DNA from 3 places in the Azospirillum thiophilum genome. Region 3 is predicted to be linked to each of the others. Evidence: predicted binding sites of a transcription regulator. Region 3 holds the regulator's gene; each other region holds the start of a gene.
What was found. The regulator PhoB, encoded in region 3, activates phosphate uptake and scavenging genes when phosphate is short. The targets are predictions, from matches to a motif close to TNTCATAAAACTGTCA.
Positions count from the first base shown of each region.

Region 1: AL072_RS21485 (5'-nucleotidase, lipoprotein e(P4) family) is a predicted target of PhoB. The motif match lies at 4,036-4,051, and genes of this name have one in related genera.
Region 2: AL072_RS12015 (RNA degradosome polyphosphate kinase) is a predicted target of PhoB. The motif match lies at 3,908-3,923, and genes of this name have one in related genera.

Region 1 is NZ_CP012403.1:503,953-514,517, reverse strand. Features, by position in the region: gene urtC (urea ABC transporter permease subunit UrtC) at 1-854, shown strand, start outside; gene urtD (urea ABC transporter ATP-binding protein UrtD) at 858-1,604, shown strand; gene urtE (urea ABC transporter ATP-binding subunit UrtE) at 1,619-2,314, shown strand; gene AL072_RS35230 (hypothetical protein) at 2,947-3,099, shown strand; gene AL072_RS21485 (5'-nucleotidase, lipoprotein e(P4) family) at 3,137-4,015, opposite strand; gene AL072_RS21480 (glutathione S-transferase family protein) at 4,148-4,771, opposite strand; gene AL072_RS21475 (LysR family transcriptional regulator) at 4,883-5,788, shown strand; gene AL072_RS21470 (formylglycine-generating enzyme family protein) at 5,812-6,927, opposite strand; gene AL072_RS21465 (outer membrane lipoprotein) at 7,240-8,016, shown strand; gene AL072_RS21460 (PaaI family thioesterase) at 8,091-8,597, shown strand; gene rplM (50S ribosomal protein L13) at 8,779-9,243, shown strand; gene rpsI (30S ribosomal protein S9) at 9,246-9,731, shown strand; gene argC (N-acetyl-gamma-glutamyl-phosphate reductase) at 9,853-10,565, shown strand, end outside.
Region 2 is NZ_CP012401.1:2,597,539-2,608,103, reverse strand. Features, by position in the region: gene AL072_RS12020 (Ppx/GppA family phosphatase) at 67-1,638, opposite strand; gene AL072_RS12015 (RNA degradosome polyphosphate kinase) at 1,661-3,808, opposite strand; gene AL072_RS12010 (SixA phosphatase family protein) at 3,987-4,505, shown strand; gene AL072_RS12005 (CYTH and CHAD domain-containing protein) at 4,677-6,206, shown strand; gene uvrA (excinuclease ABC subunit UvrA) at 6,381-9,248, shown strand; gene AL072_RS11995 (hypothetical protein) at 9,311-9,508, shown strand; gene trmFO (methylenetetrahydrofolate--tRNA-(uracil(54)-C(5))-methyltransferase (FADH(2)-oxidizing) TrmFO) at 9,681-10,565, shown strand, end outside.
Region 3 is NZ_CP012401.1:970,110-980,674, reverse strand. Features, by position in the region: gene AL072_RS04435 (PstS family phosphate ABC transporter substrate-binding protein) at 1-442, shown strand, start outside; gene pstC (phosphate ABC transporter permease subunit PstC) at 471-1,853, shown strand; gene pstA (phosphate ABC transporter permease PstA) at 1,846-3,159, shown strand; gene pstB (phosphate ABC transporter ATP-binding protein PstB) at 3,237-3,983, shown strand; gene phoB (phosphate regulon transcriptional regulator PhoB) at 4,075-4,779, shown strand; gene AL072_RS04410 (SAM hydrolase/SAM-dependent halogenase family protein) at 4,953-5,681, shown strand; gene AL072_RS04405 (Bax inhibitor-1/YccA family protein) at 5,793-6,518, opposite strand; gene AL072_RS04400 (ABC transporter permease) at 6,664-9,204, opposite strand; gene AL072_RS04395 (ABC transporter ATP-binding protein) at 9,392-10,159, opposite strand; gene AL072_RS04390 (arylesterase) at 10,311-10,565, shown strand, end outside.

The DNA.
Region 1 (10,565 bases), on a different replicon from region 3:
CCGATTTCATGGTCTTCCTGAACTGGACCGAGCTGCCCTGGTACTGGCTGGGCTTCGACCAGTTCTGGTTTGCGGCGCTGATGGTGCTGCTGGTGCCGGGGCTGCTGGCCTTCGCCTTCGGCTGGTTCGCCTTCCGCAGCCGCGTCACCGGCGTCTACCTGTCGATCATCACCCAGGCGCTGACCTTCGCCCTGTTGCTGGCCTTCTTCCGCAACGACATGGGCTTCGGCGGCAACAACGGCCTGACCGACTTCAAGGACATCCTCGGCTACGACATCCAGGCCAGCACCACCCGCGTGGCGCTGTTCGTGGCGACCGTCGCGGCGCTGGCGCTGTCCTACATGATCGCGTCGGGCGTCATCGCCTCCAAGCTGGGCAAGGTGCTGGTGGCGCTGCGCGACGCCGAGAGCCGCGTGCGCTTCATGGGCTACGACACCGAAAGCTACAAGCTGTTCGCCTGGACCCTGTCGGCCTGCATGGCCGGCGTCGCCGGCGCCCTCTACGTCCCGCAGGTCGGCATCATCAACCCCTCGGAATTCGCCCCGGCCAGCTCGATCGAGGCGGTGATCTGGGTCGCCGTCGGCGGGCGCGGCACGCTGGCCGGCGCCATCCTGGGCGCGGTGCTGGTCAACATGGGCAAGAGCTATTTCACCGGCGCCCTGCCGGAGCTGTGGCTGTTCGCGTTGGGCGGCCTGTTCGTGGCGGTGACCCTGTTCCTGCCCAAGGGCCTGCTGGGCCTGTGGGGCCAGTTGGCCGCGAGGATGCCCGGCCGCAAGACCGCCGCTCTTCCTCCCACCCTTCCCAATGGCCCCACTCTTTCAAATGGCCATGCCGCCGACCAGAAGGGAGCCTGACCCATGAGCGCGGAATCGACCCTTCTCTATCTCGACGGCGTGTCGGTCAGCTTCGATGGCTTCCGGGCGCTGAACAGCCTGTCGCTGGTGATGATGCCGGGCGAGATGCGGGCGATCATCGGTCCGAACGGCGCCGGCAAGACGACGATGATGGACGTCATCACCGGCAAGACCCGGCCCGACACCGGCACCATCCTGTTCGAGGGCGGCACCGACCTGACGAAGCTGCGCGAGGCGGCCATCGCCAATCTCGGCATCGGCCGCAAGTTCCAGCGCCCCACCGTGTTCGAGCCGCATACGGTGTGGGACAATCTGGAGCTGGCGCTGAAGGCGCCGCGCCGGCCGCTGAAGACGCTGACCTATGCAATCAGCCGCGACGACCGCGCCCGGATCGAGGAGATCCTGGACATCACCCGCCTGTCGGCCCTGCGTGCCCGCCAGGCCGGCAGCCTGTCGCACGGGCAGAAGCAGTGGCTGGAGATCGGCATGCTGCTGGCCCAGGATCCGAAGCTGCTGCTGGTCGACGAGCCGGTGGCCGGCATGACCGACGCCGAGACCGAACAGACCGCCGAACTGTTGTGCAGCATCGCCGGCCGCCATTCGGTGATCGTGGTCGAGCATGACATGAGCTTCGTCCGCGCGCTCGGCGTCAAGGTGACGGTGCTGGCCGAGGGCTCGGTGCTGGCCGAAGGCTCGCTGGATGCGGTCAGCGCCAACGCCCAAGTCATCGACACCTATCTCGGCCGCTGAGGAGGAGCCGTAACATGCTGGACGTTCGTTCCATCGATCTGCATTACGGCGCCGCACAGGCCCTGCGCGGCGTGTCCATGAAGGCGGAGGTCGGCAAGGTCACCTGTCTGGTTGGCCGCAACGGCGTCGGCAAATCCAGCCTGTTGCGCGCCATCGTCGGGTTGAAGCCGGTGTCCGGCGGCGCCATCGGCTGGGACGGCGCCGACGTCACGAAGATGGCGCCGGCCGACCGGGCGCGCCGCGGCATCGCCTATGTGCCGCAGGGGCGCGAGATCTTCCCGCTGCTGACGGTGCGGGAAAACCTGCTGACCGGCTACGCCCCGCTGCCGCGCTCGCAACGCTCGATCCCCGACGAGGTGTTCGAGCTGTTCCCGGTGCTGAAAACGATGCTGGAGCGCCGCGGCGGCGACCTGTCGGGCGGGCAGCAGCAGCAACTCGCCATCGGCCGCGCCCTGGTGACGCGCCCGCGCCTCCTGGTGCTGGACGAGCCGACCGAGGGAATCCAGCCGTCGATCATCAAGGACATCGGCCGGGCGATCAGCTATCTGCGCGACAAGGGCACCATGGCGATCCTGCTGGTCGAGCAGTATTTCGACTTCGCCCGCGACCTCGCCGACGATTGGGTGGTGATGGAACGCGGCGAGGTCATGCTGTCCGGCCCGCGCAGCGGCCTGGACGAGCAGGAGGTGCGAAAGTACCTGACGGTGTGATGGCGGTTCCGGGAAGGAGCCGCCCGATAAAGAAAGGCCGGCGGGGAAACCGCCGGCCTTTTTCCGCATGAAAATGGCTGGGTGCTTATGCAGGTCCACACTATGTACGCGAGCGGTCGGAGCGGAGCGACCGTGCAGGTGCCGGCGGTGACCTCGCCGAAGGGGATGTTTCCAATGCCGGCCGACAGCTTGACGTCCGCCATCCCGGCGAGGACAGAATCGGTCAAAGGCCTCGTCGAGTCAACCCGTTGGGGTTGAGGAAACTTGCGCCGACATCTCGGGGGGTGGCGTGGAAAAACTGTTAAAGCACTGTCCTGGCTTTATTTTTTGTCAAACGTGCAATCGTATGTGATTGATTTCGTGGCAATATTACAGCCTTGTCATGGCACGCGGAGGCTTCGTCGGCATCGAAGTAAAAACACAGTCTTCCGAAGTCACTTCGGCCTTGCGCAAAAGTGGTAGAGGAGGGGCGCCGGACCGGTGTGAATGCGGCAACCTGTACATTGGAGGTATGCCCTATCCACGGCGGTACATCGCAAGTGCCTGCCTCAAGTCCCGGGCTCTTTAACAGTCGTTAAGGATCGTAACCTCATGATGACGTCAACGCCATCCTGCTCCCGGAGCCACAGGCCATGTCGATCTACAACGCCGCCTCTTTCGAAGCCGCCCCCTCCGTCGAGCCGACGATCCGCAAGATGCGCGGACTTCCGCGGGTGGCCGTCTGGGCGGTGATGATCGGTGCGCCGTGGGTCGTCATCGTGCAGGCGGTGCGCCTGCTCTTCTGAGCCCGGCGCACCGCAGTCGTTCACCTTACCGGGCGCCTTACTGGGCCGGCGCCCAGGGTTCCAGCGCGCCGATCTTCCTGGCCCGCTTCTCGTCCGCCGATAGTTTGAAATTGTGGCCGTAGGGCGCGCTCTCGAACGAGCCGTAGCCGGGATTGGCCAGCATCAGCCAGTCGCGCCCGAAATGCTCCTTCGCCGCCTCGTAGGCCTTCAGCCGGTCCGCCTCGCTGCCGTTGTAGGCGTCGGTGAAGTCGCCGAAATTGTCGCCGAACAGCAGGACGATCCGGTAATCCTTGGCGATGGCCGCGCGCCGCGTGCTCTTCGCCGATCCCCAGTCCGGCTTTTCCTTGGACATCAGGAAGGTATCGACGTTGCCGCCCATCGGGAAGCCCAGCGCCTGCGCGTTGCGGCGGGTCGGCTCCTCCTGGTCGGCGCTGCGGTTGGTCACGTAGAAGACCTTGACGCCCTTCGATTCGGCATAGTGTGTGAACTCCACGGCGCCCGGCACCGCCGTCGCCTTCTCCGCCTTCACCCAGCCATCCCAGCTCTTGGGCGAGAAGTCGGTGCCGGTGGTCACGAGGCCGGCCTGGTAGGCCGAGTTGTCCATCGCCGTCTCGTCCAGGTCCAGCACCACCGCCGCCGGCAGGTCCTGGTAGGCGCCGGTCTGCTCGGTCGCCGCGGTCCAGTTCTTGTCGGCCAGCGCCTTGTCCAACTGGATCCGGCCCAGCGCATAGACCGCCAGCGCATTCGCCTTGTATTCGACCGAGCGCTGCATCCACAGCTCGGCGTTCAGCAGGTCGTTCTGCGGCACCGGGCCTTGGGGAGCCGGATCCGCCGCCATCGCGGTTCCGGTCAGCAGGGAGAGGACAACCGCACCGGACAGCAGCGACCAGCGCCCGGAACAGGCGGATTTGCGCATCGACACACCCATCGATCAAGTGTCATGGAACCGTCATCGAAGCACAGTTTGGGGCGCTTGGCGATGGTGCCGTGACGCTTGCGTCAGGAGCAAAACGTCGCTTGCGTCAGGCTGTCCGGGCACCGGCTCGGCTCAGGACGATATGGGAAGGGTGCTATGCGGCATCGGCGTGCACCGCGGGATCGCCTCCACCCGCTCCAGCCAGCGCCGCACCGCAGGGTACGGATCGAGCGGCACACCGCCTTCCGGCGCACGGGCGACATAGGCGTAGCAGGCGAGGTCGGCGATGGTCGGCCGCTCCGCCGCCAGCCAGTCGCGGTTTGCCAGATGCCCGTCCATGAAGCGCAGGATCCGTTCGGCGAGTACCTGCGCGTCGGCGTAGGAGGTGGTTCCGCCCCACAGGGTCAGGAAGCGTGCCCGCGCCGGTCCGAAGCGCAGTTCGGCCGATGCGATCGACAGCCAGCGCTGGACCTGGGCGGCCTTTTCCGGTGCCTTCGGGCTCCACAGGCCGCTGCCGTCGTAACGGCTGGCGAGATAGACCAGGATCGCGGTCGAATCCGCCAGGGCCAGGTCGCCATCGACAAGAACCGGGATCTGTCCAAGCGGATTGAGGGCGAGGAAACCGTCGGATTTCTGCAGCTCGGCATTCACGTCGACATAGCGGAATGGCAGGCCGAGGATGTTCAGGAAGGCTTCGACACGGTGGACATGGCCGGACAGCGGCGTTCCGTAGAGCGTGATGGCGGGGGTGGTCACCGGTTGGTTCTCCGTTGTCTTGCGCGGTCGATGCGGGCAAGCCAACCACTTGCGCGGCTCGGCAGGAATGCGCTTTGATCAAAAGGGACTCTTTCGGAAACTGGAAGAATCGTGGACCGGCTGGACGAACTGGCGATCTTCGTCGCGATCCTGGAGGCCGGCAGCCTTGCCGCCGCCGCCAAGCGGCTGCGCCGCTCCGCACCCGTCGTCACCCGCGCCCTGTCGGGGCTGGAGGAGCGGCTGGGCCTGCGGCTGATCGAGCGGACCACCCGCAATCTCGCCCCCACCGATGCCGGGCGGCGGCTGGCGGAGCAGGCGCGCCGGCTGCTGGCCGACTATGACGAGGCGCTGGCCGCCACCGGCACCGACCGGCCGCTGCGCGGGCGACTGCGCATCACCGCGCCGGTGATGTTCGGGCGCAAGCATGTGACGCCGCTGGTCCTCGACTTCATGCGTGCCCTGCCCGACATCCGGATCGAGCTGGTGCTGTCCGACGGCAACCTCGACCTGATCGAGGAGGAGCTGGACGTGGCGATCCGCATCGGCCCGCTTCCCGATTCCGGTCTGGTCGCCCGGCGGGTCGGGCAGGTCGGGCGTCATCTCGTCGCCAGCCCCGCCTATCTGGCGCGGCGCGGCACTCCCGAAATGCCGGAGGATCTGGCCGGGCATGACGTCATCGTCTCGACGGCCCGCTCCGGATCGCCGGAATGGCGCTTTCTGATCGATGGGCGGGAGCGGCTGGTCAGGGTCGCGCCGCGCCTTGCCGTCAGCCACATCGACTCGGCCCTGCTGGCCGCGCGCGACGGGCACGGCATCGCGCGTCCGCTGTCCTATCAGGCGGCCGACGACATCGCCGCCGGGACCCTGGTGCGGCTGATGCCGCACGCCGAGCCGGCACCGCTGCCGGTTCATGTGGTGGTGCCCTCGGCCCGGCTGATGCCCGGCCGGGTGCGCGCCTTCCTCGACCATGCGGTGAAAGGGCTGACGGCGCTGGCGGTGCTGAAGGCCGGTCCGTGATCCCCGGGCCGCCCGGTTCCCGCTCAGTGGCGCGGCGTGTCGGCCGCCGGTCCGCCGTCGAGCCCGGCCGACCGGGCGGGGGAGGCGCCGACCGTGGTCGACAGCTCGCGGACGACCCGGATGCCGTAGGCGGCATAGCCGGTCCCCGGCTCGTCGGCCCGGCGGATGGCCGAGCGGACATAGCGTGGGTTGCTGTGCCACGACCCGCCGCGCATCATCCGCCGGCCGCAGTCGCCGTCCCGGCGGGCCGCTCCGTCGGCCGGGGCGCCGTCATAGCTGCCTGCGGCGCAATCCTCCACCCACTGCCAGACGTTGCCGAGCATGTCGTACAGGCCGAAGCCGTTGGGCCGGTAGGATCCGACCGGGGCGGTGAACAGGGCGCCGTCGCGGCAGGCCGCCACCTCCCAATCGGTGAAGCGGTCCCTGGCGCTCCGGTCGGCGCCGTTCGCCGCATCGCAGCCGGCGGCCGGATCCTCGCCCCACCAGCGGGCGGTCCTGGTGCCGGCGCGGGCGGCATACTCCCATTCCGCCTCGCTCGGCAGGCGGTAGCGCTGGCCCGTGCGGCGGCTGAGCCATCCGGCATAGGCCTGCGCATCGTACCAGCCGATGCAGACGGCCGGCTCCCGGTTCGTCTGCTCGAAGCCCGGCCGGCGCCAGGAGAAATGCCAGCGCGCCAGCAGCTCGGTCTCGCCGGAGTAGCCGCGGCAGACGGTGTTCGACTCGTAGCCGCTGTCCTCGACGAAGCGGGCATATTCACCGCGGGTCACCGGGTATTTGCCGATGGCGAAAGGCTGCCGGAGCGAAACCGTCCGCTGCGGCGATTCCTCCGGGAAGCGCCCGGCCTCCGTCTCCGGCGACCCCTGGAGATAGCTGCCTGGCGGAACCACCACCATCACCGGCGCGTCGGGATGGTCCCAGACCTCGCGGATCGGATTGCCGGTGGCGGCAAGGACGGCCTGGGACCGGCCGGCCGGATCGGCGGCGCCGGGCTGGGTCTGCCAGGCCTGGAAGGCGGCCAGCCGTTCGCTTCGCCAGCCGGTCAGATCGACCGGCTCGGCCCGCCGCCAGGCCGCCAGCCCGGCCAGCAGCAGGACGAGGGCCAGAACGGCTCCCACCGAGCCGGGCAGGATACGCTTCATGACGGGGAGTTCTTTCGCGGGGATGTCGCCGTGGGTCATCCCGCCATTTCCGGTGTGTACTCGACGCCCGGCAATCGCGCGTCCGTGTCCTGGTGGGAGCACTCCATGGCGGGAGCGTGGCTCTCGCCCGGCGGGCTAGGCCGAAAGCGGCAAGCCTCCTTCCATCGGAGCGCGCGGATGCCTCCCCGTTGGCGGCGTTCCCATCGCTGCACTGCAACGCAGCCTTCCGGGCCAGTCCGGATTTTGCCCGGTGACGGCAAGGGGGGCTTTGCCGTATGAGACTGGGCGGGTCTCAATACGGATGGATCCCCCGTGCTCCGATCGGTTTCATTCTGCCTGTTCGTCGCCGTGGCCGGCGGTCTCGCGGGCTGCACCTCCGACTATTCCCCCAACACCTACGCCTCCAGCGCGGTCCAGCAGGCCAACAAGGTCGAGCCGGCGGTCGTCGTCGGCTTCCGGCAGGTGGCGATCAGTGCCAACGGCACGGTGGGCGCCGTCAGCGGCGGGGCGGCTGGCGGCATCCTGGGCGCGCAGGTGGGATCGGGAGGCATGAACGCCGCGCTCGGCACCGTCGGCGGCACCGCGATCGGCGGCCTGCTCGGCACGGCGATGGAGCACATCGCCGGCGACACCACCGGCTGGGAATACATCGTCCGCAAGTCCAACGGCGACCTGCTGTCGCTGACCCAGAAGGAGCCGCAGCCGCTGCCCATCGGCCAGAAGGTGCTGGTCATCACCGGCAGCCAGGCCCGCATCGTGCCGGACTATTCGACGCCGCTGGAGCCTGCCCCTGCGCAAGCCGACACCGGCAAGCCGGACATGGCGAAAGCGGCGGTTGCCAAGCCGGACGCCGCCGCGGCGGAAGCGCCCAAACCCGATGCCGCCAAACCCGACGCGCCCAAATCGGACATCAGGGCGGTCCCGCTCGACCCGCCTCCCGCGGCCGCGCCCGAATCGGCCGCCGGCACCGTGCCGGCCAGCGGCGGCGGGCCGATTCGCCTGACCGCTCCCACCGATACCGCTCCCGACGCCTCCCCGGCTCCGGCCCCCGAAGCAGCCGCCCCGACCGAGGCCAAGCCGGCGGAGTAGCACCATACTTGTCCGAATGGACGGGATGGCGCACAGTCCGGGAGCGCAATCATAAGCTCACCGGTCGAGGCTCCATGTCCGTCACCACGCCCGCTTCCATGCCCGCCGACGCTCCCGCTCCCGCCATGACCAAGGAGGAGCTGGCCGACCTGATCCGCGAGGGGGTTCCGCTGGTCGGGAATTTCGGGATCGTCGTCGACAGTCTCGGCGCCGGCACGATCCGCCTGCGCCTGCCCTACAAGGACGATTTCGTCCGTCCCGGCGGCACCGTCACCGGCCCGGCGATGTTCGGTCTGGCCGACGTGGCGCTCTATGGCGCGGTGCTGAGCCTGATCGGCCGGGTGGAACTGGCGGTCACCACCAGCATGACCATCAATTTCCTGCGCCGCCCGCCCCCCGTCGCCATCGTCGCCGAGGCGCGCGTCCTGAAGCTGGGCAAGCGGCTGGCCTATGGCGAGATCCTGCTCTTCTCGGAAGGCGATCCGGAGCCGGTCGCCCATGTGACCGGCACCTACTCGATCCCCCCGCACGACCCCGTCACCGTTGCGGTATCCCATTACCGTGTCGATGATGCCTCCTAAAAACTCTTTTCAAATCAATGGGTTTGCTGATGCGGTATCTAATTACCGCTCTTGTAACCAATTGATTATAAATGGAAATTTTTCGGTTGACAGGGCGTTCCCTGGACCGTAGAAAGCCGTCCGCTTCGGCGCCCCGGATTCGGCGGCCTGCCGATCCGTATTCGAAGAAACGAGTGTGGCGATGAAGACCTTCAATCTGAAGCCGACCGACATCGAGAAGAAGTGGTACGTCGTTGACGCCGACGGCCTCGTTCTCGGGCGGCTTGCCAGCATCCTGGCGAACATCCTGCGTGGCAAGAACAAGCCGACCTACACCCCCCACATGGATTGCGGCGACCACATCGTCGTGATCAATGCGGAAAAGGTGAAGCTGACCGGCAACAAGCGCGACGCCGACATCTTCTACTGGCACACCGGCTATCCGGGTGGGATCAAGGGCCGCTCCAAGGGCCAGATCCTCGACGGCAAGTATCCGGAGCGCGTGATCGAGAAGGCCGTGGAGCGCATGGTTCCGCGCGGTCCGCTCGGCCGCCAGCAGATGACCCATCTCAAGGTCTACAAGGGCGCCACGCATCCGCACGATGCGCAGCAGCCGGTCGCCATCGACATCGGCGCCCTGAACCCGAAGAATAAGCGGAGCGCGTAACAATGGCTCAGGTCACCACCACCCTCTCCGGCTTGAAGGATCTGACGGGCGCCGCCACCGCGACCGTCACCGAAGAGCTGGCCGCTCCGAAGCTGGACGCCCAGGGCCGCGCCTATGCCACCGGCAAGCGCAAGGACGCCGTTGCCCGCGTGTGGATCAAGCCGGGCAGCGGCAAGGTCACCGTGAACGGCCGCGACCAGACCGTCTACTTCGCCCGTCCGGTGCTGCGCATGATGATCGCCCAGCCGTTCGGCGTCACCGAGCGTTCGGAGCAGTTCGACGTGGTCGCCACCGTCGCTGGCGGCGGTCTGTCGGGCCAGGCCGGTGCTGTCCGTCACGGCATCTCCAAGGCGCTGACCTACTTCGAGCCGGGCCTGCGCCCGCCGCTGAAGGCCGCCGGCTTCCTGACCCGCGACGCCCGTACGGTCGAGCGCAAGAAGTACGGCCGCGCCAAGGCCCGCCGCAGCTTCCAGTTCTCGAAGCGCTAATCCCTACACGGGCCCGCGCCTTTACGGTACAAGCGAGGGGCGTCCCGAAAGGGGCGCCCCTTTCTTTTTGTCCCGACACCCACCTGCACGCTCCTCCCGTCAAGCGAAGGACATCGGTTCCATGGCCTCGACCAGCATTCTCGGCAGCACCTCCAGCGGTTCGAAGATCCGCGTCGGCATCCTTGGCGCCTCCGGTTACACCGGCGCCGAACTGGTGCGCATGCTTCTGCGTCACCCGAACGTCGAGATCAGCGCCCTGACCGCCGAACGACAGGCCGGCAAGCCGATGGCCGAGGTGTTCCCGCATCTGGGCGGCTACGGCCTGCCCGATCTGGTGAAGATCGAGGCGGTGAAGTGGGACGGGCTGGACTTCGTCTTCTGCGCCCTGCCGCACGGCACGACGCAGGAGGTGGTCGCCGGCCTGCCCAGCGGTCTAAAGGTGGTCGACCTGTCCGCCGATTTCCGCCTGAGCGATCCGGCCGAATATGCCACCTGGTACGGGCATGAGCACCGCGCCGTCGGCCTGCAGAAGGAGGTCGCCTACGGCCTGACCGAGTTCAACCGCCAGGGCGTCCGCAAGGCGCGGGTGGTGGCCAACCCGGGCTGCTACCCGACCAGCTCGCTGCTGCCGCTGCTGCCGCTGCTGATGGAGAACCAGATCGAGCCGGGCGGCATCATCATCGACGCCAAGTCCGGCGTGTCGGGTGCCGGCCGCGACGCCAAGCAGGCCAACCTGTTCACCGAGGTGTCGGAAGGCTTCAACGCCTATGGCGTCGGCAGCCATCGCCACATGCCGGAGATCGAGCAGGAGCTGCGTCTGGCCGCCGGCCGGCC
Region 2 (10,565 bases), 1.4 Mb from region 3:
CGTCATCCGATCTGACTATGGTGAGCTGTCGGCCACCCGACCGGGCGTTGCGGGTGGCCGGCTGCCTTACTCCGCCGCCTGCGGCCGCAACGGTTGCGCCACGTCGCCCCTGAGATTCATCGCCTTGGCGAGCGTGTCGATCCGGCGCTGGACCGCTTCGCCCGAAGGAACGCTGCCGTCGTCGGGCAGGGTCAGCACGACGCGGCCATCGCCGACCTTCAGGCTGGTGCGCTCCAGCAGCGCCGTGGCGCCGCCCGACAAGGTGTGGGCGAGGCGGAGAGCCAGGCCCAGCACCAGCGCCTTCATGCCCTGCCCTTCCGTCACCAGCGTCCGGACCGGAGCGGTCAGCGGCACGTCGATGGTGCCGGCATAGCGGGCATGGGCGGCGAGCGCCAGGAAGGCGCGCTCGTCATGGTCGAGCGCCGGGAACGGATAGCGCAGCACCCGCAGGAAGGCATGTTCGGCCCGGTAGTCGGGATGGTCGGCCCAGCCGACATCGCTCAGCAGACAGGCGGCATGACGCAGGCGGATGGCGTTGTCGTCCTCCCCGGCGAACAGGCCGGCGGTCCAGGACATCAGCAATGCCGGATCGCCCATCCGAACGAAGCGGCGGGCCCAGTCGGACGCCGATGCCATCAGCGGATCCTCGCGGCGGCCCTCCGGCGACAGCAACGAATAGAGATGTCCTTCGCGCAGGCCATAGGCCGAGAAGACCAGTTTCGACGGCTGGGCCATGCGCAGCAGCCGCTCCAGCACCAGCCCGGCAAGCGGCAGCGTGTCGAGGCGGCGGCGCGAACCCGCCATCTTTTCGAGGGATGAGCGGCTTTGCCGGCCGATCAGCCCGGTGAACTCGCGGGCCTCGCCCGACGGGATGGTGTAATGGTGGATGATGTGCAGCGGATGGCCGGACTGCTCCATATGCAGCTTGGCGATGGCGCGCCAGCTGCCGCCGACCGGGTAGAAGGGCCGCCCCTTCATTGCCGGCAACCAGGGCAGCGATTCCAGATGCTGGTCGATCAGCTTGGCCGGTCCGCCCTTGGCCGAACCGACCTCCATCAGCCGCAGCGGGCCCAGCGGCAGGGTGAGCTGCTTGCCGATGATGCCGCGGTCCAGCGTCACCAGCTCCAGGCTGCCGCCGCCGAGGTCGCCGACCAGCCCGTCGGCACCTGGCGTGCCCGACAGCACGCCCATGGCGGACAGCCGCGCCTCCTCCTCGCCGCTGATGACGCGGACGGTCAGGCCGGCGCGCCGGCGGATCGCGTCGACGAAGGCCGCGCCGTCCCGGGCGTCGCGCACCGCCGCGGTGGCGATCACGTCCAGCCGGCCGACCCGCATCCCCTGGGCCAGCGTCGCGAAGCGTTCCAGCGCCGCCAGCCCCTGGGCGACGCCGTCCGGGTTCAGCAGGCCGGCCTTCTCCACGCCGCGGCCCAGCCCGCACAGCACCTTCTCGTTGAACAGGGCCAGCGGCGAGCGGGTCAGCCCGTCATAGACGACCAGACGGATCGAGTTGGATCCGATGTCGATGACGCCGACGCGCTCGGCTGTTCCCGGGGTGGAAAAAATCCCAGGGGCGGAAGGATCGCCGCCCGCCTGCCCGCCTTCGCCGAGGCCGGCGGTCGCGCGATTGTCCATGCTCATGCTCCGACTCCCGTCCCGGCCTTCAAGGCACCGTGTGCAGCATCAGCCGCGGCGGCGTGCGCTTGCTGGCGAGCGCGCTGCCCCGGCCCGACAGGCTGGGGTTGGTCATGAAGTAATTATGGGCGCTGAACGCGTCCGGGCCAGCCTTGATCCGATGGTACACGCCATCGGGGCCGAGCTTCCAGGTGCTCGCGTCGTCCTTCATGTTGGCGACCATGATCTGGTCCAGCACCTGTTCATGCACGGTCGGGTTCTCGATGGGCACCAGCGTCTCGATGCGGCGGTCAAGGTTGCGGGTCATCCAGTCGGCCGAGGAGATGAAGATCTTCGCCTGGTTGCCGGGCAGGCCATGGCCGTTGCCGAAGCAGATGACGCGGCCATGCTCCAGGAAACGGCCGACGATGCTGCGCACCCGGATATTCTCCGACAGCCCCTTCACCCCCGGCCGCAGGCAGCAGATGCCGCGGATGACCATGTCGATCTGTACGCCGGCCTGCGACGCCTTGTACAGCTTGTCGATGATGACCGGATCGACCAGCGAGTTCAGCTTCACCCAGATCGCGGCAGGGCGGCCGGCGGCGGCGTGGGCGATCTCCGCCTCGATCAGGTCGGACAGGCGCTGGCGCAGGGTGATCGGCGCGATGGCGATCTTCTCCAGCACCTTGGGCGTGGCGTAGCCGGTCATGAAGTTGAACATGACGGCGGCGTCGTGGCACAGCGCCGGGTCGCAGGTGAAGAAGGACAGGTCGGTGTAGATCTTGGCGGTGATCGGGTGGTAGTTGCCGGTCCCGAAATGGACGTAGCTGCGCAGGGCCTTCTTCTCGCGCCGCACCACAAGCGACACCTTGGCGTGGGTCTTCAGGTCGACGAAGCCGTAGACCACCTGGGCACCGGCACGCTCCAGGTCGCGCGCCCAGCGGATGTTGGCCTCCTCGTCGAAGCGGGCCTTCAGCTCCACCAGCGCCGTCACCGATTTGCCGGCCTCGGCCGCCTCGATCAGCGCGGCGACGATCGGGCTGTCCTTGCTGGTGCGGTAGAGCGTCTGCTTGATGGCGACGACCTGCGGGTCGCGCGCAGCCTGCCGGATGAACTGCACCACCACGTCGAAGGATTCATAGGGGTGGTGGACGACGATGTCCTTGTGGCGGATCGCGGCGAAGCAGTCGCCGCCGAAATCGCGGATCCGCTCGGGGAAACGGGCGTTGAAGGGGCGGAAGACCAGATCCGGCCGCTCGTCGACGATCAGCTGCTTGGTGTCGGTCAGGCCAATCAGCCCGTCGAGGATGAAGACGTCGTCCGACACCACGTTCAGCTCGTGGCGCAGGAACTCGCGCAGGTCGGGGGCCATGCCGCTGTCGGTAGCGAGCCGGATGACGCTGCCGCGGCGGCGGCGCTTCAGCGCGCTTTCGAAGGTGCGGACCAGATCCTCCGCCTCCTCCTCGATCTCCATCTCGCTGTCGCGCAGGACGCGGAAGACGCCGTGGGCCTTGACCTGGAAGGGCGGGAACAGGCGGTCGATGAACAGCATCACCACCTTTTCGAGCTGGATGAAGCGGATGTCCGAGCCCGGCAGGCGCAGGAACCGCTCCAGCTGCGAGGGCAGCGGCACCAGCGCGTCGATGTGCCGGCCCTTGACCGGGTCGTGCAGTTGCAGCGCCAGCGAGAATCCCAGATTCGGCAGGAACGGGAAGGGGTGGGCCGGGTCCACCGCGATGGGGGTCAGGATCGGGAAGATGTCGTCGAGGAACCGGGCCTCCAGCCAGTCCTTCTCCCCCTCGCTGAGGTCGGCGGGATCGGCGACGGTGATGCCGGCCTCGCGCAGTTCACCCTTCAGCGTGCGCCACATGGTCTGCTGGCTGTCCATCAGCGCGGCGATCCGCTGCTTGACCGCAGCCAGCTGCTGGGCGGGCGTGAGGTTTTCCGGGCTGGGCGCCTTCACGCCCGCGGCCACCTGCCCTTTCAGGCCGGCGACGCGGACCATGTAGAATTCGTCCAGGTTGCTGGCGGAGATCGACAGGAAGCGCAGCCGCTCCAGCAACGGATGGTTCGGGTTGGCGGCCTCGTCCAGGACGCGCTGGTTGAAGGCCAGCCACGACAGCTCCCGATTGATGAAGCGTTCCGGAGCGTCCGGCTCGATGCCGACCGACTCGAGTTCCTGGAGATGGGTCACGTCAACCTCTGAAATCTTGGGGCCCCGAAGGTCTAGAGCCGGCGGCTTCGTGCCGCCTGCTGCCCTTATATGGTGGGCAGACAGAGTATCCCATATGCGTTACGGTTTCAGGACTCCCAATCGGCGATATGCCGAGCCGTTTTCCGTCCCCCGCCCCTTCCGGACCGATCCTGCCGCCATGAAGACGTTGTTTCTGTTGCGTCATGCCAAATCGGCCTGGGACGATCCGTCGCTGGCCGACCACGACCGTCCCCTCAACGCCCGCGGCGAGCGGGCGGCGACGCTGGTCGGCGCCTATCTGGCGCGGCACCATGCCCGCATCGACCTCGTCCTGTGTTCGACTGCCGTCCGGGCGGTGGAGACGCGCAAGCGGACGATGGCGGCGATGGGCGCGCCCTACCCGCCGGTCGAGCATGAGCGCGGCCTGTATCTCTGCGGCGCCCGCACCCTGCTGGAGCGGCTGCGCGACACGCCGGACACGGCGACCGGGCTGATGCTGGTGGCGCACAACCCGGACCTGCACGAGCTGGCCAACGCGCTGACCGGCAGCGGCGACCATGGGCTGCGCCATGCGCTGACCGACAAGTTCCCGACCGCCGCCTGCGCCGTCCTGGTGTTCGAGACGCTGCACTGGGCCGACCTGGAACTGGGGGCCGGCCGGCTGGCGGATTTTGTGCAGCCGCGTAAACTCTCTTAACCTGCGGCGGAGGTTGGGGTATCCACGGGTCCACCGGTTCGTTCCATGCCGGTTCATTCCAGGCCGCCCCGGCCGGATTCGGGAGGACGCAGAGCCTTGTCACCCGCCATTCCGCCCGCCGCCCCGCCCGCCGGCCCCGACACCCAACCATCGAGTGCGGGATTTCGCGAGGTGGAACTGAAGCTCCACGCCGCTCCGGCCGATCTGGCGCGGGTGACGGCGCTGCCGGCGATGCTGGCGCTGGCCGACGGCCCCCCGGTGACGCAGCGGCTGCGCACCGCCTATTTCGACACGCCCGACCTGCGGCTGGCCGCCAACGGCGTGGCGTTGCGGGTGCGGCAGGAGGGCGACCGCTTCGTCCAGACGCTGAAGACCGTCAACAGCGCCAGCCCTGGCGATTCGGCGGCGGTCGCGGTGCGGCGGGAGTGGGATTGGCCGGTGGCGGGCGAGGCGGTGGAGCGTGGCCTGCTGGCCGATCCCGCCGTCGCCGGGCTTGTGCCGGCGGCGGCACTCGACGCGCTCGACTGCCTGTTCGTGACGGATTTCCGCCGCACCACCCTGCTGCTCCGCCCCGATCCGCTGACCGCGGTCGAACTGGCGGTCGACGATGGCGGCATCTATGCCGGCGGCCGGTCCCTGCCCCTGAGCGAGGTGGAACTGGAGTTGAAGGCCGGCAAGGTCGCCAGCCTGTTCGACCTTGCCCTCACCCTGCAGAACGCGGTGCCCATGCGCATCGGCACCGAAAGCAAGGCGGAGGCCGGGTTGCGGCTGGTGACCGGCAGGGCGCCGGGACCGGTGGAGGCCGAGGCGCTCGGCCTGTCGCCGCTGACCACGGTGGCGGAGGCCTATCGCCACATCCTGCGCCAAGCGCTCCGGCAATTCCTCGCCAACGAGGCCTGCGCGCTCGGCGGTGCCGACGTCGAGGGGCTGCACCGCATGCGCATCGCGTTGCGCCGGCTGCGCATTGCCCACCGCATCTTCGCGCCGCTGGTCGCCTCGCCCGAGGCGGACCGGCTGGTGGAGGAGAGCCGGGCGCTGGCCAAGCGGCTGGGGCCGGCCCGCGGCTGGGACGTGCTGATGTCCGGCGCCCTCGATCCATTGCTGGCCGATCCGAAGGGATTGCCCGGAATCAGCCGCGAGGCGCTGGAGAGGCTGGCCGCCCTGGCCCGTACGGCCGGAGCCGGCCCGGCGCGGGAGGCGATGGCGGCGATCCTTGCGCCCGGCTGCACCACCATGGTGCTGGCGCTGGCCGCCTGGCTGGAGCATGGCCGCTGGGTGTCGGAGGCCGAGGGCGACCGGCGGGCGGCGCTGGCGGCCCCGGTCTCGACGCTCGCCGGCGGCTGGCTGTCGGCGCGGCTGGCCAAGCTCGGCAAGGCCGCCCGGCTGCCGGAGGATGCCAAGGCGCGCGACAAGCTGCGGCGGCGGCTGCGCACGCTGCGCTATACCGCCGACTTCTTCCGGGGGCTCTATCCGGAGGCCGCCGCCCTGCCCTTCTTCGCGGTGCTGGAGCCGTTGCAGGCGGCGCTGGACGCCGAACAGGACGCGATCACCGGTGCCCGGATGCTGGGCGGGCTGAAGGGCGCCGACCCGCAGGCGGTCGCCGCCGTCGCCGCCTGGATCGACCGCCAGTCCGAAAAGCGGCGCAAGGCGCTGCCCGACCTGTGGAAGCGCTTCCGCGCCGTGCCGCCCTTCTGGTCATGACCGACCCGCGCGGCGCGCCGCTGGCAATGCGGACCCACGCGCATATATCGTCAACCCGGCCGGTGCCTTTGGGCCGGCGTCACTGGGTCGGCGCCCCGCGGTCCGATTTTCGTCTCGCGGCGCTGCAGCTTGCCGCTTTCCATCCGGCTGGTCTTCGGGTAAAAAGAACGCACCATGAACAAATACATCAGCGTCCGCGGCGCGCGGGAACACAACCTGAAGAACGTCGATGTCGATCTGCCGCGCGACGAGTTGATCGTCATCACCGGCCTGTCGGGATCGGGCAAATCCTCGCTCGCCTTCGACACCATCTATGCCGAGGGGCAGCGGCGCTACGTGGAGAGCCTGTCGGCCTACGCGCGCCAGTTCCTGGAACTGATGCAGAAGCCCGACGTCGATTCGATCGAGGGGCTGTCGCCGGCCATCTCGATCGAACAGAAGACGACGTCGAAGAATCCGCGCTCCACCGTCGGCACGGTGACGGAGATCTACGACTACATGCGCCTGCTGTGGGCGCGCGTCGGCATCCCCTATTCGCCGGCCACCGGCCTGCCGATCGAAAGCCAGACGATCAGCCAGATGGTCGACCGCATCACGGGCATGCCGGAGGGCACCCGCCTGCTGCTGCTCGCCCCCTTCGTACGTGGCCGCAAGGGCGAGTACAGGAAGGAGATGCAGGATCTGCGCAAGCGCGGCTTCCAGCGCCTGCGGGTCGACGGCACCATGTACGAGATCGACGAGGTGCCGGCGCTCAACAAGAAGCTGAAGCATGATATCGAGGTGGTGGTCGACCGCATCGTGGTGCGCGAGGGGCTGGGCAACCGTCTGGCCGATTCGCTGGAGACCGCGCTGGGGCTGGCCGACGGCATCGTCTGGGTCGAGAATGCCGAGACCAACGAGCAGACCGTCTTCTCGCAGAAATTCGCCTGCCCGGTCAGCGGCTTCACCATCCCTGAGATCGAGCCGCGGCTGTTCTCCTTCAACAACCCGTTTGGCGCCTGCCCGGCCTGCGACGGGCTGGGCAGCAAGATCTATTTCGACCCGATGCTGGTGGTCCCGGACGAACGGCTGACCCTGGCCAAGGGGGCGGTGGCGCCGTGGGCCGGATCGACCTCCAAATATTACGACCAGACATTGGAGAGCATCTGCCAGCATTTCGGCGCGTCGATGACGACGCCCTGGCAGGATCTGCCGGATACGGTGCGGCAGACCATCCTGTTCGGCTCGGGCGGGTCGGCCATCACCATGACCTATGACGACGGCCTGCGCAGCTACCAGACCAACAAGCCGTTCGAGGGCATCGTCAACAATCTGGAACGGCGCTACCGCGAGACGGAAAGCGCCTGGATGCGCGACGAGCTGTCGAAATACCAGTCCTCCCAGCCCTGCGAGGTCTGCAAGGGCGCGCGGCTGAAGCCGGAGGCGCTGGCGGTCAAGATCCGCGGGTGCAACATCTCGGAAGCGGCCGAGCTGTCCATCGCCGGTGCCGGAGCCTGGTTCAGTGAATTGAACGAGCATCTGCGCCCGAAGGACCGGGAGATCGCCTACCGCATCCTCAAGGAGATCAACGAGCGGCTCGGATTCCTCAATGCCGTCGGCCTCGAATATCTCACGCTGAGCCGCGGCTCCGGCACGTTGTCTGGCGGCGAGAGTCAGCGGATCCGGCTGGCCTCGCAGATCGGCTCCGGCCTGACCGGCGTTCTCTATGTGCTGGACGAGCCGTCGATCGGCCTGCATCAGCGCGACAATGACCGGTTGCTGGAGACGCTGAAGCGCCTGCGCGACATCGGCAACACCGTCATCGTGGTCGAGCATGACGAGGACGCCATCCGCAGCGCCGACTATCTGGTCGACATGGGGCCCGGCGCCGGCCAGCATGGCGGCACCGTGATCGCCCAGGGCCGGCCGGAGGAGGTCCAGAAGAACCCGGACAGCATCACCGCCCAGTATCTGAACGGGACCCGCTTCGTTCCGGTGCCCGACACGCGCCGGCCCGGCCATCCCGGCCAGTTCCTGGAGGTGCAGGGCGCCCGCGCCAACAATTTGCAGAATGTCTCGACCAGGATCCCGCTCGGCACCTTCACCTGCGTGACCGGCGTGTCGGGCGGCGGCAAGTCGACGCTGATCATCGAGACGCTCTACAAGGCGGTCGCGCGCAAGCTGATGGGCGCGCGCGAGCATCCGGCGGAGCATGACGCGGTGCTCGGGCTGGAGTATCTCGACAAGGTCATCGACATCGACCAGTCGCCGATCGGCCGCACCCCGCGCTCCAACCCTGCGACCTACACCGGCGCCTTCACCCCGATCCGCGACTGGTTCGCCGGCCTGCCGGAATCGAAGGCGCGCGGCTACGGCCCCGGCCGCTTCTCCTTCAACGTCAAGGGCGGCCGCTGCGAGGCCTGCCAGGGCGACGGCGTCATCAAGATCGAGATGCATTTCCTGCCCGACGTCTACGTCACCTGCGACGTCTGCCACGGCAAGCGCTACAACCGCGAGACGCTGGAGGTCACCTACCGCGACAAGACCATCGCCGACGTGCTCGACATGACGGTCGAGGAGGGCAAGGAGTTCTTCAAGGCCGTGCCCGGCATCCGCGACAAGATGGACACGCTGGAACGGGTCGGCCTTGGCTACATCCACATCGGCCAGGCGGCGACGACGCTGTCGGGCGGCGAGGCGCAGCGCGTCAAGCTGTCCAAGGAGTTGAGCCGCCGCGCCACCGGCCGCACGCTCTACATCCTGGATGAGCCGACCACCGGCCTGCATTTCGCCGATGTCGAGAAGCTGATGGAGGTGCTGCATGCGCTGGTCGACCAGGGCAACACGGTGCTGGTGATCGAACACAATCTGGAGGTCATCAAGACCGCCGACTGGATCATCGACCTGGGGCCGGAGGGCGGCACCGGCGGTGGCGAGATCGTCGCGGAAGGTACCCCGGAAGACGTCGCGACGGTGGAGCGCAGCTATACCGGCCGCTACCTCGCCCCCTACCTGAAGGCGAAGCCGGCGGTGCGGAAATCGGCAACCCGAAAGAGGGCGTGAACAAACGCGGCCTTCACCGTGTTCCCCCGGGCAGAATCCTCAACGCACGGGAGAACACGGCCATGACCAGGACTTTTCTGACCGGTGTGGGCGCCGCGCTCGGCGGCGCTCTGCTGCTGGCCGCCTGCGGCTCTGACGGCAGCACCACCAGCACGACGACGACCACCACCACCACGCCCGGCTACGGTTCGAGCAGCGCGGCCCCGGCGCCGACCGGCTCCACCACCGTCGAGCGCAGCACGACCACCAAGAGCGAGTGAGTCCCGCCCGCCTCCGCGGTTCTGACTGACCCTGATCCACTTGCAGCCGGCCTTCGCCATGGAGGCCGGCTGACTTGTGTTTGGACGTTGCCGTTTGAGGACTGTCGTTTTTGGAGCGGACCGCCTAGATTGCGCGCAAATCCTCCGCAGTCTTGCCTGGAAAATTGCCTTCATGACCGACACCATTCGTCCCGTCCACGTCATCGGCGGCGGCCTCGCCGGCACCGAAGCCGCCTGGCAGCTCGCCACCCGCGGCGTGCCCGTCGTGCTGCACGAGATGCGGCCGGTCCGCAAGACCGAGGCGCACGACACCGACAAGCTGGCGGAACTGGTCTGCTCCAACTCCTTCCGCTCGGACGATGCCGAATACAATGCGGTCGGGCTGTTGCACGAGGAGATGCGGCGCAGCGGTTCGCTGATCCTGCGCTGCGCCGATGCGCACAAGGTGCCGGCCGGCGGCGCGCTCGCCATGGACCGCGACGGCTTCGCCGATGCGGTGACAGAGGCGATCTCGGGCCACCCGCTCATCACCCTGGAGCGCGGCGAGGTCGCCGGCCTGCCTCCCGACGCGTGGGACAGCGTCATCGTCGCCACCGGCCCGCTGACCTCCCCCGCCCTGGCGGACGCGGTGCGCACCCACACCGGCGAGGAGTCACTGGCCTTCTTCGACGCCATCGCCCCGATCGTCTATCTGGAGAGCGTCGACCTGTCGAAGGCGTGGTTCCAGTCGCGCTACGACAAGCCCGGGCCCGGCGGCACCGGCAAGGACTACATCAACTGCGCCTTCGAGAAGGACGACTACCGTGCCTTCATCGATGCGCTGATCGGCGGCGAGAAGCTGGACTTCAAGGAGTGGGAGAAGAACACCCCCTACTTCGAAGGCTGCCTTCCCATCGAGGTGATGGCGGAGCGCGGGGTCGACACGCTGCGCTACGGCCCGATGAAGCCGGTCGGACTGACCAACCCGCACAAGCCAGAACGCCGCCCCTACGCCGTGGTCCAGCTGCGCCAGGACAATGCGCTCGGTACGCTCTACAACCTCGTCGGCTTCCAGACC
Region 3 (10,565 bases):
CGCGGTCGTGCCGGACGAGAAGGCGCGCGAGCGCGTCTGCATGACCATCCGCGAGGACGGCGCCTATGTCGAGGCTGGCGAGAACGACAACCTGATCGTCCAGAAGCTGAGCGCCAACCCCGGTGCCTTCGGTGTCTTTGGCTACAGCTATCTCGACCAGAACCGCGACACGCTGCGTGCCGCGAAGATGGACGGGGTGGAGCTGACGGCGGAGACGGTGGCCGCCGGCGGGTACGAGCTGTCGCGCCCGCTCTACATCTACGTCAAGAACGCCCATGCCGGCGTCATCCCCGGCATCCGCGAGTTCGTCGGCGAATACACCTCCGAACGCGCGCTGGGCGAGGAGGGCTATCTGATCGACAAGGGCCTGATCGCGGAGCCGAAGCCGCTGCGCGAGGCGGCCCGCGTCCAGGCGGTCAACCTGACGCCGCTCAAGTTCTGACCGTTTCCCTCCGCGCCGAGCGACCCGCATGCAGCTGACCCTCCTTGCCCTGATCCTGGCCCTGCTCACCGTCATCGGCTTCCTCGCCGGCCGGTCGCGCGCGGCGGCGTCCGTCGGCGGCCGGGTTGCGGAGCTGCATTCGGTCCCCTCCTATCACGGCGTCTATGTCGCGCTGTGGGCCGGGCTGCCGGCGCTGCTGCTGTTCGTGGCCTGGACGGCATCGGAAGGCTGGCTTGTCCTGCAACTGGTGCTGTCCGGCCTGCCGGAGCGGCTGACCGCTGGCGACGGCCAGTCCGCCGTCCTCTTGAAGGCCGACATCCTCAACCTCGCCCGCGGCATCGCCACCGGGCGCGAGCCCGACCCAGCGGTGGCCGAGGCGGCGCGGCGCTATGCCTCCTTCCGCGATCTTGCCGACTGGAGCCTGCTCGCCATCGGCGCCAGCCTTGCCGTCGCCGGGCTCGCCTGGGGCCGCCATCGCATCGGCCCGGACCTGCGCGCCCGCCCGGCGGTCGAGCGGGTGGTGCGGGTGGCGCTGGTGGTCTGCTCGCTGGTCGCCATCCTGACCACGGTCGGCATCGTCCTGTCGCTGCTGTTCGAGGCGCTGCGCTTCTTCGCCGTGGTCTCGCCGCTCGACTTCCTGTTCGGCACCCATTGGAGCCCGCAGATGGCGATGCGGGCCGATCAGGTCGGGTCCAGCGGCTCCTTCGGTGCGATTCCGCTGTTCGCCGGCACATTGCTGATCACCGTGGTCGCCATGCTGGTGGCGGTGCCGGTCGGGCTGATGGCGGCGATCTACATGTCCGAATATGCCGGGCGCGGCATGCGCACCTGGCTGAAGCCGGCGCTGGAGATCCTGGCCGGCATCCCGACCGTGGTCTACGGCTTCTTCGCGGCGCTGACCATGGCGCCCTTCGTTCGCTCGGTCGGCGAGGCGCTCGGGCTGGACGTCAGCTCGGAATCGGCGCTGGCCGCCGGGATCGTCATGGGGGTGATGATCATCCCCTTCGTCAGCTCGCTGTCGGACGATGTCATCAATGCGGTGCCGCAGAGCCTGCGCGACGGCTCCTACGGCCTGGGCGCCACCAAGTCGGAGACGATCAAGCAGGTGGTGCTGCCGGCGGCGCTGCCCGGCATCGTCGCCGCGGTGATGCTGGCGATCAGCCGCGCCATCGGCGAGACGATGATCGTCACCATGGCGTCCGGCCTGACCGCCAACCTGACCGCCAACCCGCTGCAGGCGGTGACCACCGTCACCACGCAGATCGCCACGCTGCTGGTCGGCGACCAGGAGTTCGACAGCCCGAAGACGCTGTCGGCCTTCGGCCTCGGCCTCGTGCTGTTCCTTGTCACGCTCTGCCTCAACATGGTCGCCCTGCGGGTGGTCCGGACCTATCGGGAAAAATATGACTGACCTTCTCGAACAGGACATCTCGGCCGCCCCGCCCTCCCCCGCCCCGGCCGCCACCTCGAAGTCCCGCCACAGGAGCGAGGCCTTCGCCCGCCGGCTGCGCGCCCGCCATGCCGCCGAGCGCCGGTTCCGGCTGGCCGGGGCCGCCGCGGTGGCGCTGGCGGCGCTGGTGCTGGTGCTGCTGCTGGGATCGATCGTCGCCCGCGGCGGCAGCGCCTTCTGGGAGACGCGGATCCGGCTGGAGGTGACGCTGGACCCGGCGGAGGTCGCCGACCGCAACTACACCGTCCTGCTGCGCCGGGCGCTCCATGCCCAGTTCCCGCAGGTGACCGACCGCGCCGGCCGCCGCGTGCTGAACGAGCTGCTGTCGTCCGGCGCGCCCTACGAGCTGGAGGCGATGGTCGCCGGGGACGCGTCGATCATCGGCACGACGCGGACCGTCTGGGTGCGTGCCGACGACGAGATCGACCAGCTGGTGAAGGGCCGCTATCGCCGCGACCTTCCGGAGAGCGAACGTGGTCTGAGCGACGCCAAGATCGCGGCAGCCGACACCCTGATGGCCGGCGGCGCGCTGGCGCAGGGCTTCAACACCACCCTGTTCACCGCCGGCGACAGCCGCGAGCCCGAACAGGCCGGCATCGGCGGCGCCATCGTCGGCTCGCTGCTGACCTTGCTGGTGACCATGGCGCTGTCGGTGCCGGTCGGCGTCTCCGCCGCGGTCTATCTGGAGGAGTTCGCGCCGAAGAACCGCTGGACCGACCTGATCGAGGTCAACATCAACAACCTCGCCGCGGTGCCGTCGATCATCTTCGGCCTGCTCGGGCTGGCGGTGTTCCTCGGCTTCTTCGGCATGCCGCGCTCGGCCCCGCTGGTCGGCGGCCTGGTGATGGCGCTGATGACGCTGCCGGTGATCATCATCGCGTCGCGCGTCGCGCTGAAGTCGGTGCCGCCCTCGGTCCGCGAGGCGGCGCTGGGCATCGGCGCCTCGCCGCTGCAGACGGTGCTGCACCATGTGCTGCCGCTGGCGATGCCCGGCATCCTGACCGGCACCATCATCGGCATGGCCCGCGCGCTGGGCGAAACGGCGCCCCTGCTGATGATCGGCATGGTCGCCTTCATCGTCGACGTGCCGCATGGCCTGACCGACAGCGCCACGGTGCTGCCGGTGCAGATCTACATGTGGGCCGACAGCCCCGAACGTGCCTTTACCGAGCGCACCTCGGCGGCGATCCTGATCCTGCTCGGCGTCCTGATCCTGCTGAACGGGGCGGCCGTCGTCCTGCGCAAGCTTTTCGAAAGGCGGTGGTGAGCGTCATGAGCATCCAGACCCAACTGAAGCTGCGGCCCCGCACCGACCGGCGCAGCGGCGGCGCCATCGCCAGCAAGATGACGGCAACCGGGGTGAAGGTGTTCTACGGCGCCAAGCAGGCGTTGAAGGGCATCGACCTCGACATCCAGGAGAACCGGGTGCTGTCGCTGATCGGCCCGTCCGGCTGCGGCAAGTCGACCTTCCTGCGCTGCCTGAACCGGATGAACGACACCGTCGAGGGCTGCCGGGTCGAGGGGCGGATCGCGCTGGACGGCGAGGACGTCTATGGCAAGGCCGTCGACGCGGTGCAGCTGCGCGCCCGCGTCGGCATGGTGTTCCAGAAGCCCAACCCCTTCCCGAAATCGATCTACGACAACATCGCCTATGGTCCGCGCATCCACGGCCTTGCGTCCGGCCGCGACGAGCTGGACGAGGTGGTGCAGACCTCGCTGAAGCGCGCCGGCCTGTGGGGCGAGGTGAAGGACCGCCTGCGCGAACCGGGCACCAGCCTGTCGGGCGGCCAGCAGCAGCGGCTGTGCATCGCCCGCGCCGTCGCCGTCAGCCCCGAGGTGATCCTGATGGACGAGCCCTGTTCGGCGCTCGACCCCATCGCGACCGCCCATATCGAGGAGCTGATCGACGAGCTGCGGGCCAACTACACCATCGTCATCGTCACCCACAACATGCAGCAGGCCGCCCGCGTGTCGCAGCGCACCGCCTTCTTCCATCTCGGCGAGATGGTGGAGTGCGACGACACCGAGGAGATCTTCACCAACCCGCGCGACGAGCGCACCCAGGGCTACATCACCGGCCGCTATGGCTGACCCTTGCCGACGCCTCCGCCCCCTCCCTCCCTGTTGAAAAGGCTGTGCCATGCCGGTTAACGTCGAGACGCGCGCTGTGAACGGAGCCTCCATGAACGCGGCCCTCAAGCCGCTCGTCCTGATCGTCGAGGACGAGGCCGATATCCTGACGCTGCTGAAGTACAACCTGGAAAAGGAAGGCTTCCGCGTCGCCACCGCCAGCGACGGCGAGGAGGCCCTGCTGGCCGCCGGCGAACAGACGCCGCACATCGTGCTGCTGGACTGGATGCTGCCGCTGATGAGCGGGCTGGAGGTCTGCCGCCAGCTGCGCCGCAACGCCAAGACCCGCGACATCCCGATCATCATGCTGACCGCCCGCGGCGAGGAGGGCGACCGGGTGCGCGGCCTGAATTCCGGCGCCGACGACTACATCACCAAGCCCTTCTCGCCGACCGAGCTGGTGGCCCGCATGCGTGCGGTGCTGCGCCGCGCCTCCCCCGGCATGACCGACGAGGTGCTGACCTTCGCCGACGTGACCATGGATCTGGCTGCCCACCGGGTTCGCCGGAACAGCCGCGACGTACACCTGGGCCCGACCGAATTCCGCCTGCTGCGCCATTTCATGCAGCATCCCGGCCGGGTGTTCTCACGCGAGCAGCTGCTCGATCTGGTGTGGGGCCACGACGTGTATGTCGAGCCGCGTACGGTCGACGTACACATCCGCCGCCTGCGCAAGGCGATGAACGAAGAGGACGAGCTGGACCTGATCCGCACCGTACGTTCGGCGGGGTATGCGCTGGATACGAAGTCGATGTGAGGGGTTCTGCATCGATTTCCCCCTTCCCATCCCTCCCCCGCTGTCGCGGGAGAGGGGGCAGGATCCTTGTCGGGATGAGGGTATGCAAAGGAGTGGCGGAGTTCCCTCTCCCGCGATCGGACGGACCTTCGGTCCGCCGAGAGCGGGGGAGGGTTAGGGAGGGGGCAACGCTGATGATCCTGCTCTTCACCGACTTCGGCCTCTCCGGCCCCTACACCGGCCAGATGAAAGCGGTGCTGGCGCAGAACGCGCCCGGCGTCCCCGTGATCGACCTGTTCGCCGACGCCCCCGCCTTCGACCCGCAGCTGTCCGCCTACCTGCTTGCCGCCTACGCTCCGGCCTTCCCTGCCGGAAGCGTCTTCCTCTGCGTCGTCGATCCCGGTGTCGGAACCGACCGGCGGCCGGTGATGGTGGAGGCCGACGGGCGCTGGTTCGTCGGGCCGGACAACGGGCTGTTCGCCTTGGTCGCCCGCCGCGCAGCGTCGCTGAACACCTGGACCATCGACTGGATCCCGGATCGGCTGTCCGCCAGCTTCCACGGCCGCGACCTGTTCGCCCCCGTCGCTGCCGCGCTGGCGACCGGCCGTCCGGTGGAACGCAGCCCGCTGCCGGGTGCCGCCATCGACCGGCCCGGCTGGCCGGACGAGCTCGCGCGCATCGTCTATGTCGACGTGTACGGCAATGCCATGACCGGGATGCGGGCCGGCGCCCTGGCCGCCGATGCGGTGCTGACCGTCCCCGGAACCCGCATCGCCCGCGCCCGCACTTTCGGGGCGGTCGGGGCGGGAGAGGCGCTGTGGTACGAAAACTCGAACGGGCTGGCCGAGATCGCGGTCAATTGCGGGCGTGCCGACCGGGTGCTCGGACTCGAGGTCGGCGATGACGTGACGGTCGACTCGTGAAACCGGCGTCCTGAAAACGAAACCGCCCGGAAGCGGTGGCTTCCGGGCGGCGGCTTGTCCGATAATCCTGGTCCGAAGGCAACGCCGGACCCCGAGCGACGGTCCTCGGGGTTAGTCGTTGTTGCGCTGGCCCAGGAACTGCAGCAGGAACTGGAACAGGTTGATGAAGTCCAGGTACAGCGTCAGGGCGCCCATCAGGGCGAGCTTGCCGGTGCTCTCGTGATCGTAGCCCTCGGCGTAGCTTTCCTTGATCGACTGGGTGTCGTAGGCGGTCAGGCCGGTGAAGATCAGCACGCCGATGGCCGAGATCGCGAAATGCAGGGCCGGCGACTGGAAGAAGATGTTCGCCAGGCCGGCGATGACCAGGCCGATGATGCCCATCATCAGGAACGAGCCCATCTTCGACAGGTCGGCCTTCGTGGTGTAACCGTAGAGGCTCATCGCCAGGAAGGTCGCGGCGGTGACGAAGAAGGTCAGCGCGATCGACGCCCCGGTGAAGACCAGGAAGATGGCCGACATCGACAGGCCCATCGCGCCGCAATAGGCCCAGAAGATCATCTGTGCCGATGCGAAGGACAGGCGCTGGATGCCGAAGGACAGCACCATGACGAACGCCAGCGGGGCCAGCATCACCACCCACTTCAGCGGCGTGCCGAAGATCGCCGCCATCATGGCCGGGCTGGACGACACCAGCGCGGCGACCAGGCCCGTCAGGATCAGGCCGGCGCCCATGTAGTTGTACACGCGCAGCATGTGCTGGCGCAGGCCTTCGTCGAAGTATCCCCGATCTGTCGCGCGGCCTGCGGTCGCGAAGCGGTTATAGGTCGGGTCTGCCATGTTGGTTTCCTCGGTGGAATAGGGTGATCCCGTCGCCATGACATATTGGCGAGTCCGCAATGCGGTTCAATAGGAATCGTTCGCGCTTTTCCAAGATGAAAAAGCTTTCACGATTCCTTTTTCCTGCGGCTTTCTGCCACGGCGATCACTCGTTCCGAAGCAACGGCGCCGACGGCTGGCCCAACGCCCGCCAAGTACCATAGAACCCGAAAGCGAGCGTGATCGCGGTGCTGAGCAGCGCGGTGGTGACGACCGCCGACGGCAGGAAGCTCCATTCCCAATGCATCAGGAAGCGCAGCACCGCCCAGGCGGTCAGCGTTCCGATGCCACCGGCGATGATCGCGGTTAGCAGGCCGAGCAGGCCGTATTCCAGCAGGAAGGCGCGCAGCACGTCGCCGCGCGTCGCCCCCAGCACCTTCAGCACCACCGCGTCGTAGACCCGGCGGCGGTGTCCGGCAGCGACCGCGCCGGCCAGCACCAGCGTGCCGGCGGCCAGCGTGATGCCGGCGACGATGCGAACCGCGGTGCCGATATGGCCCAGCATGTCCGCCACCGTGTCCAGCGCGTCCTTCACCCGCACCATCGTGATGTTGGGGAAGCGCTGCAGCACGCCGCGCTGCACCTGCGCCTCGGCCTCCGGCGTGGCGCGGACGGTGGCGATCCAGGTCTGCGGCGCCCCTTCCAGCGTGCCGGGGGCGAAGACCATGGTGAAGTTGATCGCCATGCTGGTGAAATCGGCGGCGCGGACGTTGGCGACCTTCGCCTCGATGCTGCGGCCCAGGATGTTGACGAGCAAGGTGGCGCCGGGGCCGATGCCGAAGGCGTCGGCGACGCTCTGGTGGATGGAGATCAGCGGCGGCCCGGCATAGTCGGCCGGCCACCAGCTGCCGGCGGTGACGGTCGAATGCTCGGGCAGGGTCGCGGAATAGGTGATGCCGCGGTCGCCGGCCAGGATCCAGGCCTGTTCCGGGTTGACCAGCGCCTTTTCGGCCTCCTGCCCGTTCACGCTCTCGATCCGGCCGCGCAGGCTCGGCACCGCCTCGAAGTTGCTGGCGCCGGGGATGCCGGTGACGAGATCGCGCAGGGGATCGAACTGGTCGCGCTGGATGTCGACGAAGAAGAAGCTGGGGGCGTCCTGCGGGATGGTCTCCGACACCCGGCGGGAGAAGTTGCCCTGGATCAGCGCGATGGCGACCAGCACCGTCAGACCGAGGCCGAGCGACAGCACCACCGCCCCGGTCGGATTGCCCGGCCGGTGCAGGTTGGCGAGCGCCAGCCGCAGCTCCGGACGCCGCACCCGGCCCAATCCTCCCTGGCCGACGCGGGCGGCGCCCCAGGTGACCAGCGTCGCGGCGGCGCGGAAGGCGATGAAGGTGGCGATGGAGCCGCCGACGAACCACAGGGCGAACAGCTTGTTGTGCGCGGTCAGCACCGCCAGGCCGGCGAGCGCCAGGGCGGACAGGACCATCGCCACGGTGTAGGGCGTGCGCGGCCGACCGGCCGCCGGGGCGATGACGTCGCGGAACAGGGCGCCGGCCGGCACCTCCCGCGCCCGGCCGAGCGGCCAGAGCGAGAAGGTCAGCGCGGTCAGCACGCCATAGAGCGCCGCGAGCGCCAGGGCGCCGGGATAGACGCCGATCTGCGCCGACACCGGCAGCACGCCGTCGAGCAGCCGGCCCAGCGCCAGCGGCGCCACCGCCCCCAGCGCCAGCCCGATGACGATACCGAGCAACGCCAAAGCCAGGATCTGCGCCAGATAGAGTTGGAAGACCAGGGCGCCCGGCGCGCCGATGCACTTCATCATGGCGATGGTGCGGGCACGCGAGTCCAGATGGCTGCGCACCGCGTTGCCCACCCCGACCCCGCCGACCAGCAGCGCGGTCAGCCCGACCAGCGTCAGGAACAGCGTCATGCGGTCGATGAAGCGCTCGATCTGCGGCGAGGCGTTGGTGAAATCGCGCATCCGCCACGGCGCGTCGGGGAAGCGGGCGCGCAGGTTGTCCTGCCACGTCTTCAGGTCGGTTGCGGCCGGCAGCGCCACCCTGGCGCTCCACCAGGTGAGACTGCCGGGTTGCAGCAACCCGGTGCCCTCCAGCGACGGCAGCGCCACCAGCAGCCGCGGCCCCAGCGAAAAGGCGTTGGACGAGGCGCGGTCCGGCTCGCGGTCCAGCACGGCGGCGACCCGGTAGGCGCCCTCGCCGACATGGATGGTATCGCCCGGCTTCACGCCCAGCCGGTCGGACAGGCTCGCCTCGATCACCGCGCCCCAGTGGCCGTCCTTCTTCGCCAGCGCATCCTTGAGGTCGCCGCCGCCCTGCAGCGTGACGGTTCCGTAGAGCGGATAGACGTCGTCGACCGCCTTCAGCTCGACCAGGGAGGCGCGGACCTCGTCGGTCCCGCGCGCCATCGCCCGCATCTCGGCGGAGGTCGACACCCGGCCGGCGGCGGTGAGCGCCGCCATCTGCTCGTCCGTCGGCGGGCTGTAGAGTTGCCGCAACGCGACGTCGCCGCCCAGGATGGAGCGCCCGTCGTTGGCCAGCCCGTCGAGCAGCCCGCTCGACACCGACTGCACCGCGGCGATGGCGGCGACGCCGAGCGCCAGACAGGCGAGGAAGACCTGGAAGCCCTTGAGGCCGGTGCGCAGCTCGCGCCGGGCGAGGCGGAGGGCGAGGCGGAGATCGGTCATGCGAGCCTCGCGGCGGTGTGGCGTGTTGCGGCGGATGCCCCCTCCCTAACCCTCCCCCTCTTCGAGGGAGAGGGGACTGCCGCCGCTTTGCAAGCTTTCCCCTCCCTCGCCGAAGGCGGGGGTGGGAGGGACCCGCGGCGATGCCGTGGGAGGGAGGGGGCATCCGGCGCTTGCATCATCATCCCCCTCATTCCCCCGCCGCCTGGAGGCGCGCACGCCTTGCCGCCTGCCCGTCGTCGGCGATGCGGCCGTCGGCCAGCCGCACCGTGCGGTCGCAGCGGGCGGCGAGGTTCGGGTCGTGGGTGATGAGGACCAGCGTGGTGCCGCGCCGCTCGGCCAGATCGAACAGCAGCTTGACGATGGTGGCGCCGGTATCGATATCGAGGTTGCCGGTCGGCTCGTCGGCCAGCAGCAGAGAGGGTTCGGTGACGAAGGCGCGGGCAAGCGCGGTGCGCTGCTGCTCGCCGCCGGAAAGCTGGCCGGGATAATGGTGGACACGGTGGCCCAGCCCGACCGACTCCAACCCGATGCGGGCGCGGTCGAAGGCGTCGGCCACCCCGGCGAACTCCAGGGGGATGGCGACATTCTCCAGCGCCGTCATCGTCGGCACCAGATGGAAGGCCTGGAAGACGATGCCGACATGCTGGCGGCGGAAACGGGCCAAACCGTCCTCGTTCAGGTGCCCGAGGTCCTGGCCGGCGACGCGGACGATGCCGCCGCTGGGCCGCTCCAGCCCGGCCATCACCATCATCATGGTCGACTTGCCGGACCCGCTGGGACCGACGACGCCGACCCGTTCTCCGGCCTCCACCTGAAGATTAACGCCCCGCAGGATGTTGACGGGTCCGGCACCGCTGTCCAATCTCAGGTGGACGTCGTCGAGATCCACGATGTTCTGGCCGGTGGATCGGGCGATGGATTTGGGCGACGTTGCAGAGGATTGGACTTTGGACATGCGAATCTCGCATAAGCGGAATGGACCATCGCCATATGGCTCGACCCGGCGCGCTTTCAACACGGTGTCCCTCGGGGCATCCTTCAAGGCAGCCCTCTCGGGCGGCCTGTCCGCCGCGGTGCTGGCCTTCACCATTGCCGCAGGGGCGTCGATGACCGTTCCGACGAGCGCCGCCGCCGCTCCGGTCAAGCTGCTGGCGCTGGGGGACAGCCTGACGGCCGGCTACGGCCTGGCCGAACCGCAGGGCTTCACCCGCCAGCTGGAAAAGGCGCTGTCCGGCAAGGGCTACAGCGTCACCGTCATCAACGCCGGCGTGTCGGGCGACACCACCGCGGGCGGCCGGGCGCGGCTGGACTGGGCGCTGGCCGACAAGCCCGACGCCGCCATCGTCGAACTCGGCGCCAAC